Regions from separate parts of the Paracoccus sp. J56 genome, predicted to be linked through region 2. Evidence: riboswitches for the same ligand, from Rfam matches in the RefSeq annotation. Region 2 holds a riboswitch; the other holds the start of a gene.

Region 1 (7,202 bases), on a different contig from region 2:
CGGGCTGCACTTGATGCCATAGCTGCCGGGGATGGTCAGGGTGACGCTGAAATCCTCATTGATCCGGGATTTGAAAGGCTTGGCCCCTTCGGGGATCATCCCGTCGATGGACGCGGCATTATGGCCAGGCTGGGTCGGGACAAAGCGTACCGTGTCGCCCGGCGCAATCCGCAGAAACGATGGCTCATAGACCATCACGCCCCGGTCCGAACGGTTGAACATCCGCACCTCATGGGTTTCGGCAAGGACGGGTGTGCCCAGCAGCATGAAGGCAAGAAGGGCGGATTTCATCAGTCACTCCTCAAGACAGCGGAAACGGAAAAGGACGGTGTCGTCGACAGGATCGGTCAAAGCTGTCGCGCCAACGCGAAAGGTTTTGGCCAGCTGTTCGGGGGTCAGGACTTTGGCGGGCGGACCGCAGGCGATCAGCCGGCCCTGGGCCATGACGCCGATACGGTCACAGCCCAATGCCTGATTAAGGTCATGCAGCGCCAGAACCACGGTTACTGGCAGGCGGTGGACCAGCCGCAGCAGTGCAAGCTGGTGATGGATGTCCAGATGGTTTGTCGGTTCGTCCAGCAGCAGCAGGCGTGGGCGCTGGGCCAGAGCGCGGGCGATATGGACACGCTGGCGCTCTCCGCCTGAAAGGGTTTGCCATTGCGCCCCGGCCATATGCTCCATTCCAACCGCACATAGCGCATGCTCAACGATGGCCGCATCGCCCGCGCCAAAGGGGGACAGTGCTGACAGCCATGGTGTTCGACCCAGCCCGACCGCGTCGCGGACGGTAAGTGCCTCGGTCGTTTCGGCCTGTTGCTCGACAAAGGCGATCCGGCGCGCGACCTCGCGCCGGGACAGGCTGGCAAGCGGGGTCTCACCCAGCCACACCCTTCCGGCTGAGGGGGGCAACAGCCCGGCAATCAGCCGCAGCAGCGTGGATTTGCCCGAGCCGTTCGGCCCGATCAGGCCAAAGGTCTCGCCCGGCGCGATTTCCAGCGTCACACCCTCGACAATGGGACGGACACCGGCCCTCCAGCCCAGATTGGCGGTCCTCAGTCTCATGTCCGGCCCCGGCTGCGGATCAGGATCAGGGCAAAGCCCGGTGCACCGACCAGCGCAGTTACCACGCCGATGGCTACCACCTGACCGGGGATCAGTATGCGCGACACAATGTCGGCCGCGATCAGAAAGACCGCGCCTGCAAGCGCCGACCATGGCACCAGCCGGCCATGCCGGGGGCCGACGGCAAAGCGCATGGCATGGGGCACGACCAGCCCGACGAAACCGATCGAGCCGACAAGGCTGACCATGGTCGCGGTCATCAGCGTGGTCGTGCCGATCAGCACCCCCTGCACCCGGCGCAGGGAAATGCCCAGTGCCGCTGCCGATTGCGCACCAAAGGAAAAGGCATCCAGCGCCCTTACATGCCAAAGGCAGGCCAGAAAGCCGATCAGGGCTGCCGGAGCCGCCAGCGACACATCCGGCCAGCGCACGCCCGACAGATTGCCGAGCAGCCAGAACATGATGCCCCTTGCCTGTTCGGCATTGGCCGACCTGGCGATGAAAAAGCTGGTCAGCGCGTTGAACAGCTGCGAACCCGCGATCCCCGCCAATACCAGCTGGGCGGGGCCGCCTCCGGCAGCTCGCGCCAGCGCCGCGACCAGGCCAAAGGCCAACAGCGCCCCGGCAAAGGCGCCCGATGACAGGCCCAGCGCGCCGCCGCCAAGGCCAAGGATCGTCACCGCGACCGCGCCGGTCGACGCCCCTGCTGATACCCCCAGCAGATAGGGGTCAGCCAGCGCGTTGCGGATCAGCGCCTGCAAAACCACCCCGGACAGCGCCAGTCCCGCGCCGCAGGCAGCCGCGACCAAAGTGCGCGGCATGCGATAATTCCAGATGATCGCCGCATTGATCGAGTCCACCGGATATCCGGCACCAAACAGCTTGTTGGCCAGCACCGCCAGCACGGTATCAGGGGGCAGGGGCATTTCGCCTATGATAACCCCGGCAAGGATCGCCACCGTCAAAAGGCTGCCTGCCAAGATCCATCGCCACCCGGGCGCGCGCGGGCGATAGCTGCGGACCGTCGCGACCGTCATTCGAGGTTAAAGGCCGGCAGCGCCCCGGCCAGTGTTTCAAGCGCCGAGACATTGCGGATCGAGGGGTCCATCGAATGGGCGTCAAGCACCACGATCCGGTCATTGCGAACCGCTTCCATCTGGCTGGTTACCGGGTCGGACTTCAGGAACTCGAGCTTCCGTTCGTAATCGTCAGCCTCGAACCGGCGACGGTCCATCCGGGCGATGACGATGACCGAAGGATTGGCGCGGGCGATGGTCTCCCAGCTGACGGTCGGCCATTCCTCATCGCTTTCGATGACGTTCTTCAGCCCCAGTTTTTCCATCATATAGGCGGGTGGTCCCTTGCGGCCCGCGACATAGGGATCAACGTCCATCTCGGCCGACGAGAACCAGAACACGGCCGAGGCATCTTTCAGGTTCAGCGACCGGGCGTTTTCAACTGCCGCCGCCTCGCGCGCCTTCAGATCGGCGACCAGTGCCTCACCCCGTTCCGGCACGTCAAAAATCTGTGCCAGTTCAAGAACGCCGGCATGAACGGATTCCATCTGGAACATGGCATTGCGGGTCCCGTCCGAGCCGCTGCTGTTGTCTTTGTTCCAGCAGTCCGCGGGCAGCACATAGGTCGGGATGCCGACATCGGCAAATTGCTCACGCGTGGCGACGATTCCTTGAGGACCGATGTGCCATTCGTATTGCACAGTGACCAGGCCGGGCTTTTTCGCCACCACCGATTCAAAGCTCGGGTCGTTGTCGGCCAGCCGCTCGATCGAGGCATTCACCTTGCGGTATTCGGGCAGGACCTCGCTGAACCAGACGGCAGTGCCCTGGACCTTGTCGGCCAGCCCCAGCGAATAAAGGATCTCGGTCGCGGCCTGTCCGACACTGACCACGCTGTCAGGTGCATGGCTGATGGTCAGATCGACGCCGCAGTTTTGCAGCCTCAGCGGATATTGGGTCTGTGCGCCTGCGGGCAGGGTGGCAAGGATCATGGTGGCCGCGCCAAGCAGCGCGGCAGTCAGTGTGCGGGCAAACATGAATTGTCTCCGGTTGTGAGGGCAGCCAGGGACGGGAGGAGAGGAGCGGCCCAAAAACTGACAAGCGCCCTTGCCTTGCGGCAGGGCCTGATGCTGGCTGGGACGGGCGCGGCAAGGCACCCTTTGGGCAAATTCATCGAACACCTCCCCGGACACCCCGCCCGGGCTGCGTTGAAACGGGTGTCGGCAGGTCTCCTGACTGGCGGGTCGCGGGGCTTTCCACGGCCTTCCCGTGGCGCATGGCCACAGTGGCATTTTCGTGGATGTCCTCGCCGCCTACAGTTGCGGGGGCAGTTCCGGTTCACCGGACAGGTCCGGTGGCGGATTCCCTTTCAATTCCATATGGAAACCGACACCGGGCAACTACCCGCCAAATTGCGGATGAACAAGGTAAATCTGGCTTCCATGGCAGGGACCGCCCCCACAGGCCGGGAAGGGCCAAGGAAAACCGCGTCAGGATGGGGGAGTGGTGTATCCTGTCGTGGCCTTTCCGGCCCTCGCATGATGCGCGTCACATGGAGCCCGGCCGGCGCATCTGAAATTGTCAGGTCATGAAAGCGGATCAGCTGTTATATCAGTGGGTTACGCCACTGCCGCCGACCACGGCAATGTTATATGGCCTGCCTTCGACCGGTACGGTGCCGACCTCGCTGAAATCCTTGGTCGAGATGCGCCGGATCAGCCCGGCATTCGGGTCGCTCAGCACGATCTCGTCCCCGGCGACGGCAATGCGCGGGCGCGGATCGTTCCAGTGGCCGTCCATCGAATATGGCGCGGTGACCTTGGTGCTGTCGCTGAGAGCGGCGTCAAGCAGGTTCACACGGTGCAGGCTGCCATCTTCGGTCAGGACATAGCCTGTCGCGGGGCTGGCTGGGTCTAGCGCGAAATCCACCCGGCGGAACGGCAGGTCGATATAGCGATAATGCGGGGCCTCTTCGGGGTCGATGACAACCAGGCCCTTGGGTCCGAAATTGCCCAGAAAGATCTGCATCCCGGATGAGCCAAGCAGGGTCCCGGTGGTTACATCTTTGGGCAGATCCTCGGGATAGGGCAAAAGCCTGTATTCCGGCCCCTGATCACCCGCCTTGACGGTCAGCACGCCCTCTTTGCAACCGGCGGCCAGATAGGCGCCCGAGAAAGCCTCGCCATGGATGGCGGTGCAGGTGGCCAGATTGCCCGTGGGGTTGCCTTTGGCGTCAAAGGCTTGCAGGCCCAGACGCGGTACCGAGGCATCGCCCTCGACCGGTTCGTCCGAGGCGACGGTCGAAAGCCAGCTTTTTCCCAGTGGCGTGACAAAGCCATGATGGGCGCGGGCCTGTGGGAACTTCACCGGCTCGACCTTGCCCGCGGCCAGCGCGGCGCTGTCGAGAATCTCGGCATAGCTGCCCTTGTCATAATTCAGCACCACCTTGCCGTCATGGGCGACAAGGTGAAAGGGCCGGGGTCCCGACAGGTGCAGGTCGATGGCTGCGGGTTCTTTGACCTCAAGGTCCTGATGATCGCCATGATCGTGCAGTGAGATACCGCTGCGGATGAATTGCACGGTATCGGCCTCGGACTGGACTGCGGCGACCACCGCACCGCCCGCGACCGGATAAAGCTTGACCTGTCCAGTGGTCTGGAAAGTCCAGCGATGCGCGGGCTTGGACAGGTCAAAGGCGGTGATCTGCCCTTTCTCATGATCGCCCACAAAGACACGGTAAACGGTGTCATCCTTGTGGTCATGGGCAATGCCGGTACCAGCAAGGATCAGGGTCAGGGCGCTGGCACCCGCAAATTGTCTGAGCATGATTAGCCTCCTTGGTCGTTCGGAATGGGTTGCGGTTAGCTTGCCCGGTTTCCGCTGGTCCCTGCAGGGCAGCAGGGACCGGCTGCAGAAAACTGCAGTTCCGGGGCGGGACCGGAGCATCGCTGGCGACGGACTCAATTTAGTAATGTTATTACATTAACAAAATGGAACGACAAGAGACTTGCCTCGGGAAAATGCCGCCGGATCTGCGGATCAGGGGGAGCGCCGCTTGCTCCCGGACAAAACAGAGATCGCCATCGGAGCTTCCATGCGGCGGACAACATGTGTTCGCTGTAGCGAGGTTCTGAGCCCGCCTTTCACCATGATCGTGATACAGCATCACGCATGACCTGACGGGCAGGGCCGATCAGGAGCATTTCCGCGCCAGCGGCGGTTCAGTGCCAATTACCGCACAAAGGCTTGCCGGGGATAGGCCGCAGAGCCGCCGAGTGCTGGTCGAGAAGCGGGTGTCGCTGTCCGGCGGTGCGGGCAATGGCGGCGGTTTGGCTACGATCTCGACCACGCTGATGCGGTCCGTTGCAAGACCTGCTAGGCTGGCCCGGACATCGTCATAGCAAGAGCAGGAGGCTCGGATGAGCTGGAACCCCACTCAGAACCCGGATTGCCCCGAAAACATGGGTCTCGACTCGATCGAGACGCTGATCATCCCGCGCGCCCGCGATCTGGGCGGGTTCGAGGTGCGCCGCGCTTTGCCCGCGCCGCGCCGGCAGATGGTGGGGCCGTTCATCTTTTTTGACCAGATGGGCCCGGCCGAGTTCCTGACCGGGGGCGGCATCGACGTGCGGCCCCACCCTCATATCGGGCTGGCGACGGTGACCTATCTTTATCAGGGCGAGTTTCACCACCGCGACAGCACCGGGGCCGATCAGATGGTTTATCCGGGCGAGGTGAACTGGATGATCGCCGGCAATGGCGTCACCCATTCCGAACGCACCAGCGCCGAGATGCGCCAGCGTCCCGGTTCGCTCTTTGGGATCCAGACCTGGGTTGCGCTGCCTGAAAGCCAGGAGGACCGCCCCGCCGCCTTTGAACATCACGGCAAAGAAGCGCTGCCTTTCCTTGAGGCCGAGGGCAAGCAGGCCCGCCTGATCCTTGGGACGGCGTGGGGTGAACGCGCCCCGGTCAAGACCTTTACCGAGACCTTTTATGCCGATGTGATCCTGTCTGCGGGTGCCGCATTGCCACTGCCGGATGAGCATGAGGACCGCGGTGTCTATGTCGTCGAAGGCAGTATTCTGGTAGCGGGAGAGACCTTTGAGGCCGGTCGGATGATGGTGTTCCGCCCCGGTGACCACATCAGCCTGAAGGCGGGCGAGACGGGCGCGCGGCTGATGGTTCTGGGCGGCGAGACGATGAACGGGCCGCGCTATATTTCGTGGAACTTTGTCGCCTCGTCACGCGAACGGATAGATTCAGCCAAGCAGGCCTGGGCCGAGGGCGATTGGGATCACGGCCGCTTTCGCCTGCCCCCGGGTGATGAGAATGAATTCATCCCATTGCCTGACAGCCTGCGTTAAGCGGCTGTCGGCAGGCTGCGCTGTCACCAGATCTCTTGCTGGACATGCGTGACCAGCAGGTTCGTCAGCCAGTCGAGGCCCGGGTCCTCTAGCGTCCGGCGATGGCGTAACAGGCCATAGGGAAAGCTCGGGATTTCGACCGGCAGAGGGAAGGCCGCAAGGCGGAAGGTCTTGGCGATCGGCAAAAGCCGGCGGGGCAGGGCCATGATCAGCCGCGCGGGTGCCAGCGCCGCCATTGCCCCCGAATATGAGGGGCTGATCAGGGTGATCTGTTCCGATATCCCCAGCGCCGCCAGCGCCCTGTTGATCGGATTATGCGACATGCTGCCATAGGCGACGATGGCATGGGACTGCGCGACCCAGGTCTCGATGCCGATTTCTTGTCCACCAGCAAAGGGATGGTCCGGCCCGCAGACCCCGATCAGCGTTTCATCCAGCAGGGGGGTCAGCGACCAACCCTCCCCCGGCGGGCCTCCGGTCCAGAAACTTGCATCAAGATTGCCTGCCGACAGATCGGCAAGGTTTTCGGGATTGGCGGGTTGCAGTGCCAGTTTGACGCCTGGCGCCTCGCGCCGCAGGCGAGCGGAAAAACCCGGAACGATCGACAGCAGCGGATAATCCGAGGCCGCGATGCGAAAGCTGCGCTTACTTGCCTGTGGATCGAACTGTTCTGGCGCCAGCATGACGGCGGCCTGCTGCAAAAGGCTGCGCACCGGGTTGATCATCGCCAGCGTGCGCGATGTGGGGACAAGCCGGTTGC
Region 2 (7,202 bases):
GAGGCGCTGACCCTGATCCAGACCGGGCGCATGAAACGCGTGCCCTTCATCCTGTTCGGGTCCGAGTTCTGGAACGAGGTCATCAACTGGGAGGCGCTGGCCAAGGCGGGTACCATCAGCCCCGAGGATCTGGAGTTGATCAGCTTTGTCGAAAGCGCCGACGAGGCGGTCGAGATCATCGACAACTGGGTCGAGCCCTGCTCCTGACGGGGCGGGCGGTTGTCCCCATCAGGTGGGGGGGACAGATCATTCCCGGTGATAGGGACTGCCTGCAAGGATGGTGGTGGCGCGATAGATCTGTTCGGTCAGCATCACCCGGACCAGCATATGCGGCCAGACCATCCGGCCAAAGCTGATCGCCAGATCAGCACGGTCGCGCAACATGGGGTCGATGCCATCTGCCCCGCCGATCACAAAGGCCACATCCCGCGCCTGATCGCGCCAGCCGGCGATTCGGCTGGCTAACTCAGGAGAGCTGAGCATCTGCCCGCGCTCATCCAGCACCACCAGCGCGGCACCTTCGGGGATGACTTTGGAAAGCAGCGCCGCCTCGGCGGCCATGCCGCCGCCGCACTTGTCCTCGACCTCGGCCAGGGTGACGGGCGGCAAACCCAAGGCGCGGCCCGCCTTGGCGTGACGTTCAAGATAATCGGCGACAAGCTTCGCCTCGGGGCCCTGCCGCAGCCGCCCGACCGCGGCAATGACCATGCGCATATGTCAGTTCTCGGGCTTGCCTGCCTGTCCGGCGGCGTGTTCGGCACGCATCCGGTCCAGCGTGGCCGAACGCAGCGCATCAGCCGGCATCCACATCTTTTCCAGCTGATAGAATTCCCGGACCTCGGGGCGGAATACGTGCACGATCACGTCATCGGTGTCGATCAGCACCCAATCGCCGGTCTCTTTCCCCTCGATTCGGGCAGAGCGGCCGGATTGCTGCTTTAGCCGATCGACCAGCTTTTCAGCGATCGAGGCTACCTGGCGCGCGTTCCGGCCCGAAGCGATCACCATGTGATCAGCCATGGCCGAGCGACCGCGCAGGTCGATGGTCACGACATCCTCGGCCTTGTCGTCGTCAAGCGAAGCAAGAATGCGGCTTAGTAGCTGATCGCTCGTCAGCTGGGAATCCGCGGTGGTCGCAGCCGGCGTGGTAGCCGGCGAGACGGTATTGGACAGGGGTTCATCCTCCGGTCATCACGCCGATCTCCCCCGGCGCCGGGGTTTTATTAATTTAGCACGGAATTCCGTCCGCTCAATGAGGGGACGTCGGTTTTCTGGGCCTCAATACCGCCGGGACAGGCAGAAACTGGCAGATTGCCCCAGGGATCGGCGCAGCGCACCTGCCCCGCCGCCCAGGTCAGCGGCCTGTTTGCCAGATGTGCCATTTCCCGCGCACGTTCCGCCGGTGTGTGGGTGACATGCACCGCCAGCGCGAAAATCGCCACGCAGATCAGCGGGATCGCCCGCAGGACAAAGCGAATCAGCATGACCGGTCCCTTCCCGACTCATTTGCCGTGGAAGATAGGGCCAAACTGCTGAGATGGAATTAACAGCCCCGTGTAGAGCGGTTGAACATGATTGAACACACGGGCAAATGAACCTATTACTGGGCGCATGCGAGGATTCGTCTATTTCGACATCCATGACCGTGCCCGCCTGCCGGGTCGGTTCTACGGGGAAACCCTGTCCGTCACCGCCCGACTTTGACGGGCGCGGGCGCCTGCGCGCGCCCTGCCGCCTGCTGCGGCCCGAATTTCGCCTTTTCCCAGCTAGTCTTCCAGAAAAGAGACAGCCATGACCGGCAACACCAACGCGGGCGCGCCCCGCACCCTGTACGACAAAATCTTTGACGCCCATGTGGTCGAGCGTTCTGATGACGGGACCTGCATCCTCTATATTGACCGCCACCTCGTGCATGAGGTGACCTCGCCCCAGGCATTCGAGGGCCTGCGCATGGCCGGGCGCAAGGTGCGCCGCCCCGACCAGACCATCGCCGTGCCGGACCACAACGTCCCGACCACCGCCGACCGCGTGAACGGCATCGAAAACCCCGAGGGCCGTATCCAGGTCGCTGAACTGGACAAGAACGCCCGCGAATTCGGGCTGAACTACTACCCGATGAACGACATCCGTCAGGGCATCGTTCACATCGTCGGCCCCGAACAGGGCTGGACCCTGCCCGGCATGACCGTGGTTTGCGGCGACAGCCATACCGCGACCCATGGCGCTTTTGGTGCGCTTGCCCACGGCATCGGGACCTCTGAGGTCGAGCATGTTCTGGCCACCCAGACGCTGATCCAGAAAAAGTCCAGGAACATGAAGGTCGAGATCACCGGCAAGCTGCGCCCCGGTGTGACCGCCAAGGACATTACGCTGTCGATCATCGGCCACACCGGCACGGCTGGTGGCACCGGCTATGTCATCGAATATTGCGGCGAAGCGATCCGCGACCTGTCGATGGAAGGCCGGATGACCGTCTGCAACATGGCGATCGAAGGTGGCGCCCGCGCCGGCCTGATCGCCCCTGACGAAAAGACCTTTGAATACGTCAAGGGCCGCCCGCACGCGCCGAAAGGCGCCGCGTGGGAGGCCGCGCTGGCCTGGTGGAAAACCCTGTATTCCGACGAAGGCGCGCATTGGGATAAAGTCATCACCATCCGCGCCGAGGACATCGCCCCGGTCGTGACCTGGGGCACCTCGCCCGAGGACGTTCTGCCGATCTCCGCCAACGTCCCCGCGCCCGAGGATTTCGAAGGCGGCAAGGTCGAGGCCGTGCGCCGCAGCCTTGACTACATGGGTCTGAAACCGGGCACCCCGCTGAACGAAATCAAGATCGACGCGGTCTTTATCGGGTCCTGCACCAATGGCCGGATCGAGGATCTGCGCGCCGCGGCCTCGATCCTCAGGGGACAGAAACTGGCGCCGGGTGTGCGCGGCATGGTCGTGCCCGGCTCGGGTCTGGTGCGGATGCAGGCTGAGGAAGAGGGGCTGGACAAGATCTTTATCGACGCCGGCTTTGAATGGCGTCTGGCCGGCTGTTCGATGTGTCTGGGCATGAACCCCGACCAGCTTGCCCCCGGCGAACGCTGCGCCGCGACCTCGAACCGCAACTTTGAGGGCCGCATGGGCCGTGGTGGCCGCACCCACCTGATGTCGCCGGTCATGGCGGCAGCGGCGGGCATTCGCGGTCATCTGACCGATGTGCGCGAGTTTCTGACCGAGACGGTCTGATCGCTTGGGCGGGGTCCTTAGCGGCCCCGCCGCAACAGCATCAGCGCGTTAAGGGCAATCAGCACAAGCCCCGCGTTTTCGAGCCAGAAATTGAACTTGATGTCCGCAAAATCGGCACTGATCAGCCTGTCCACATGATGAAAGCCAGCCGCGCGCACCAGCACAAAACAGCACAGCACCGCCAGACCCAGCAGGGCCAGGCGGTTGTGGCTCATGTGTCCGCGCAAGGCTTTCGTCGCCCAGATCAGCGCCAGAACGGCCCCCAGAACCAGCCCGGCGATAAAGGCCAGCTGCACGATATAGCGGCTGTCATACCAGCCCTGCGCCCGCGCCACGCACCGCCCCGCAGCGGTCAGCGCAGTTTGCAGATCCAGCTGTTTGTTCAGGGCCAGAAAGGCCATCAACCCGGCAATGACCAGCCACAGTTTGCGTGCGGCACCCGCCGGACGACGGCGCAGTACCAGCACCGCCAGCCACAGGCAGACAAGATAGGACAGAACCGTCAGCCAACCGGTGAACCCGGGGTCCCCGATCTTTGGGGTCCAGTCGCGGGCGATGCAGGCACGCAGGTCGTGAAAGCTCGAAAATCCAAAAAACATCTGAAGGACCCGATTCGTCGTGGTGCTATGCGCCCAGCCGGCTTGGGTTAACGGGGACGCACTCCCCCAGTCAATTCGCGAGGATCAACACATGGACAAGTTCACCACCCTGACCGGCATCGCGGCCCCCATGCCGCTGGTCAATATCGACACCGACATGATCATCCCCAAACAGTTCCTCAAGACGATCCATCGTTCGGGTCTGGGCAAGAACCTGTTTGACGAGATGCGCTACAATCCCGACGGCACCGAGATCGCCGATTTCGTGCTGAACCAGCCCGCCTATCGCAGCGCGGAAATCATCGTCGCCGGGGATAACTTTGGCTGCGGCTCGTCGCGCGAGCATGCGCCCTGGGCACTCCTGGACTTTGGCATCCGCGCGGTCATCTCGACCAGCTTTGCCGACATCTTTTACAATAACTGCTTCAAGAACGGCATCCTGCCCATCGTCATGCCGCAAGAGGCGGTGGACGTGCTGATGGAGGACGCCCGCAAAGGCGCCAACGCCCGCATGACCATCGACCTTGAAAACCAGACCGTCACCACTTCGGACGGGCAAAGCTTTGGCTTCGACATCGACCCCTTCCGCAAACATTGCCTGCTGAACGGGCTGGACGATATCGGCCTGACCATGGAAAAGTCCACGTCGATCGACACGTTCGAGGCGCAGATGCAACAGAGCCGGCCTTGGGTCTGAATGCTTTCGCCGGGCTGGCGCTGATCCTCGCGCTGGCCCAGGGCACGCTGGCAGAGCCTTTGCGGATCGCCACCTATAGCCCCGGCCTGTCACGCGACGGGCCGGGGTTATTGCTGCGCGATCTGACCCGCAAGGACAGCCAGATTGACGCCGTAATCCGCGTCATCGCCGAGACACGGCCCGATATCCTTTTGCTGACCGATTTCGACTGGGACTACGACAGCAAGGCGTTGGATGCATTCGCCGCAAGGCTGGCCAAGGCGGGGCTGGATTATCCCCACCGTCTTGCAGCACGCCCAAATTCCGGCATGGCGACCGGGCTGGATCTGAACGCCGACGGACGGCTTGGCACAGCAGATGATGCGCAGGGGTTTGGCAATTTCACCGGTCAGGGCGGTATGGCGATCCTGTCACGCCACCCGATAGGCTCAGTCCGGGATTACAGTGGTTTCCTGTGGCGCGATCTGCCCGGCAACCTGATGCCGCCCCTGCCGCCCGAGGTCGAGGCGGCGCGGCGCCTGTCCTCGACCGCGCATTGGGATGCTGAAATCACCATTGCGGGTCAGCCGCTGCACCTGCTGGCTATGTCAGCAACCCCTCCGGTCTTTGACGGCCCCGAAGATTTGAACGGGCGGCGCAATCACGACGAACTGGCCTTCTGGGTGCATCATCTGCCCAAAGGTCCCTTCGTGCTTGCCGGAAATCTGAACCTTGATCCGATGGACGGCGACGGCCGACCCGAGGCTTTGGCCCGGATCATGGCCCATGTCACCGACCCCCTGCCCCGCAGCTCCGGAGGGACGGCGGCCAGGGGGGGCGTGAACGACAACCATAAGGGCGACCCCGCGCTGGATACCGGCGACTGGCGCGACGACCGTCCGCCGGGCAACCTGCGCGTCGATTACGTCCTGCCCGCCAAGGGGTTAGAGGTGCTGGGCTCTGGGGTCTTCTGGCCTGCCGAGGGGCCACTGGCCGAGGCCGCGCTGAAAGCCTCGGCGCATCGGCTGGTCTGGGTCGATGTGGATTGGCCACCCGCGCCCTGACCGGCCTGCAACGAGACGGCACCCGATTCCGCTTGCCGCCGGCGCGATCTCGCAGCTAACATGCCCGCGTATCGGTGCCCCTTGATCGGGGCCCAAAAGGGAATGCGGTGCGGCCCGGAACATCCGGTGCCAAATCCGCAGCCGCCCCCGCGACTGTGAGCGGAGAGCGGACGCCCATCACGCCACTGGCCCGTCATGGCCGGGAAGGCGGGCGTCAGCTGTGACCCGCAAGCCAGGAGACCTGCCGGTGCATGAAACCGTAACGTCGTCGGGTTGGACGACTACAGGAAAGGGTCAAGAATGACCGCAAAGACCATGACGACCAGCAGCGCCGCAGGCGCGCGCTCGGTCCTGCTTCCCGCCATTGCAGCGTTTGCCATCGGCTTTGGGCTGATCTTTGTGTCGGGGCTGGTGCAGGCCGAAACCCTGCATGATGCCGCGCATGACACGCGTCACGCCGTCGGCTTCCCCTGCCACTGAGATGTTTTCGCGCATAGTGACCAGCGGATTGATCGCTGGCGCTGCAGCAGGGCTGATTGCCGCCCTGTTGCAGCTTTGGTTCGTGCAGCCGGTGCTGCTGCATGCCGAACTGTATGAATCGGGCCAACTGACCCATTTCGGGGCCGAGACCGTCAGCGCCCATCAGGACCTCGGTCCGTTTGAATGGAGCCGCAACATGCTGTCGGTTCTGTTCACCATGATGGTCTATGCAGGCTACGGGCTGATGCTGGTGGCACTGATGGCGGTGACCGAGGTGCAGGGAAATACGGTATCAGCCCGGCAGGGGCTGCTGTGGGGGCTTGCAGGTTTTGTCACCATGCAGCTTGCCCCGGCCTTTGGCCTTGCACCCGAGGTGCCGGGCGTTGCCGCCGCTGATGTGCAGCTTCGCGCGATCTGGTGGCTTGGCACGGCGGTTGCGACCGGGCTTGCCCTGTGGCTGATCGTCTTTGGCAAAGGCTGGGCGGCATGGGGCGCGGCAATCATCCTGATCATCGCGCCGCATCTGATCGGAGCACCGCAGCCCGACAGTTACGCCGGCCCCGTCCCGCCCGAACTGGCAGCCGAATTCGCCGGCCGCTCGCTAGGCGTAGGCGCCATGGCATGGACCCTGCTTGGGCTGCTTTCGGGCTGGCTCTGGCAGCGCGAGGCGCAGGGCGCCCCAGTGCCGCAGGCGGCCTGATCGGGAATGAAGCATTCGCAGCCGGGCGGCCATCGTCCGGCTGTTCCTATGAACAAGGATAGTGACATGGATCGCTCGATCCCGATGCTGCTGATCGGTCTGATCTTCGGCGGCGGCATGGGCTTTGTCATCGCCGCCGCGAATGGTGTCACGCTGGACGGCCACGACCACGGTGCCAATGGCCATGGCGCACAGACCGGGACGCATCACCACGGCACGGCCATCGACCTGCCCGCTGGCAGCGCAACTGCCTCGGCGCGGCTTGAACCCGACAGCGTCACCGGCTGGAACCTGTTCGTGCAGGCGCAGGGCTTTTGCTTTGCGCCCGAACACGCAGGTCTGGCCCACCGCGCGGGTGAAGGTCACGCCCATCTTTACCTGAACGGCACCAAGATCGCCCGTCTTTATGGCCCCGCCCATCACCTTGGGTCGCTGGCGCCCGGCGATCAGCTGCG

The links. Region 2 has a riboswitch for cobalamin ahead of M511_RS03695 (CbtB domain-containing protein). Riboswitches for the same ligand answer to the same signal wherever they lie in the genome.
Region 1: it holds a riboswitch for cobalamin, as region 2 does, so the genes downstream of both, M511_RS05680 (ABC transporter substrate-binding protein) here and M511_RS03695 (CbtB domain-containing protein) in region 2, are expected to answer to the same signal.

What each region holds. Positions count from the first base shown of each region.
Region 1 covers NZ_JAFL01000005.1:169,314-176,515, forward strand. Annotated here, with positions in the region: gene M511_RS05665 (pseudoazurin) at 1-291, opposite strand, end outside; gene M511_RS05670 (ABC transporter ATP-binding protein) at 295-1,062, opposite strand; gene M511_RS05675 (FecCD family ABC transporter permease) at 1,059-2,099, opposite strand; gene M511_RS05680 (ABC transporter substrate-binding protein) at 2,096-3,115, opposite strand; cobalamin riboswitch at 3,284-3,484, opposite strand; gene M511_RS05685 (metallochaperone AztD) at 3,690-4,904, opposite strand; gene M511_RS05690 (pirin family protein) at 5,498-6,442, shown strand; gene M511_RS05695 (LysR family transcriptional regulator) at 6,466-7,202, opposite strand, start outside.
Region 2 covers NZ_JAFL01000003.1:188,540-195,741, forward strand. Annotated here, with positions in the region: gene M511_RS03655 (LOG family protein) at 1-207, shown strand, start outside; gene rlmH (23S rRNA (pseudouridine(1915)-N(3))-methyltransferase RlmH) at 247-714, opposite strand; gene rsfS (ribosome silencing factor) at 718-1,173, opposite strand; gene M511_RS03670 (hypothetical protein) at 1,224-1,484, opposite strand; gene leuC (3-isopropylmalate dehydratase large subunit) at 1,792-3,228, shown strand; gene M511_RS03680 (hypothetical protein) at 3,246-3,827, opposite strand; gene leuD (3-isopropylmalate dehydratase small subunit) at 3,919-4,524, shown strand; gene M511_RS03690 (endonuclease/exonuclease/phosphatase family protein) at 4,515-5,567, shown strand; cobalamin riboswitch at 5,623-5,830, shown strand; gene M511_RS03695 (CbtB domain-containing protein) at 5,868-6,047, shown strand; gene M511_RS03700 (CbtA family protein) at 6,049-6,747, shown strand; gene M511_RS03705 (hypothetical protein) at 6,814-7,202, shown strand, end outside.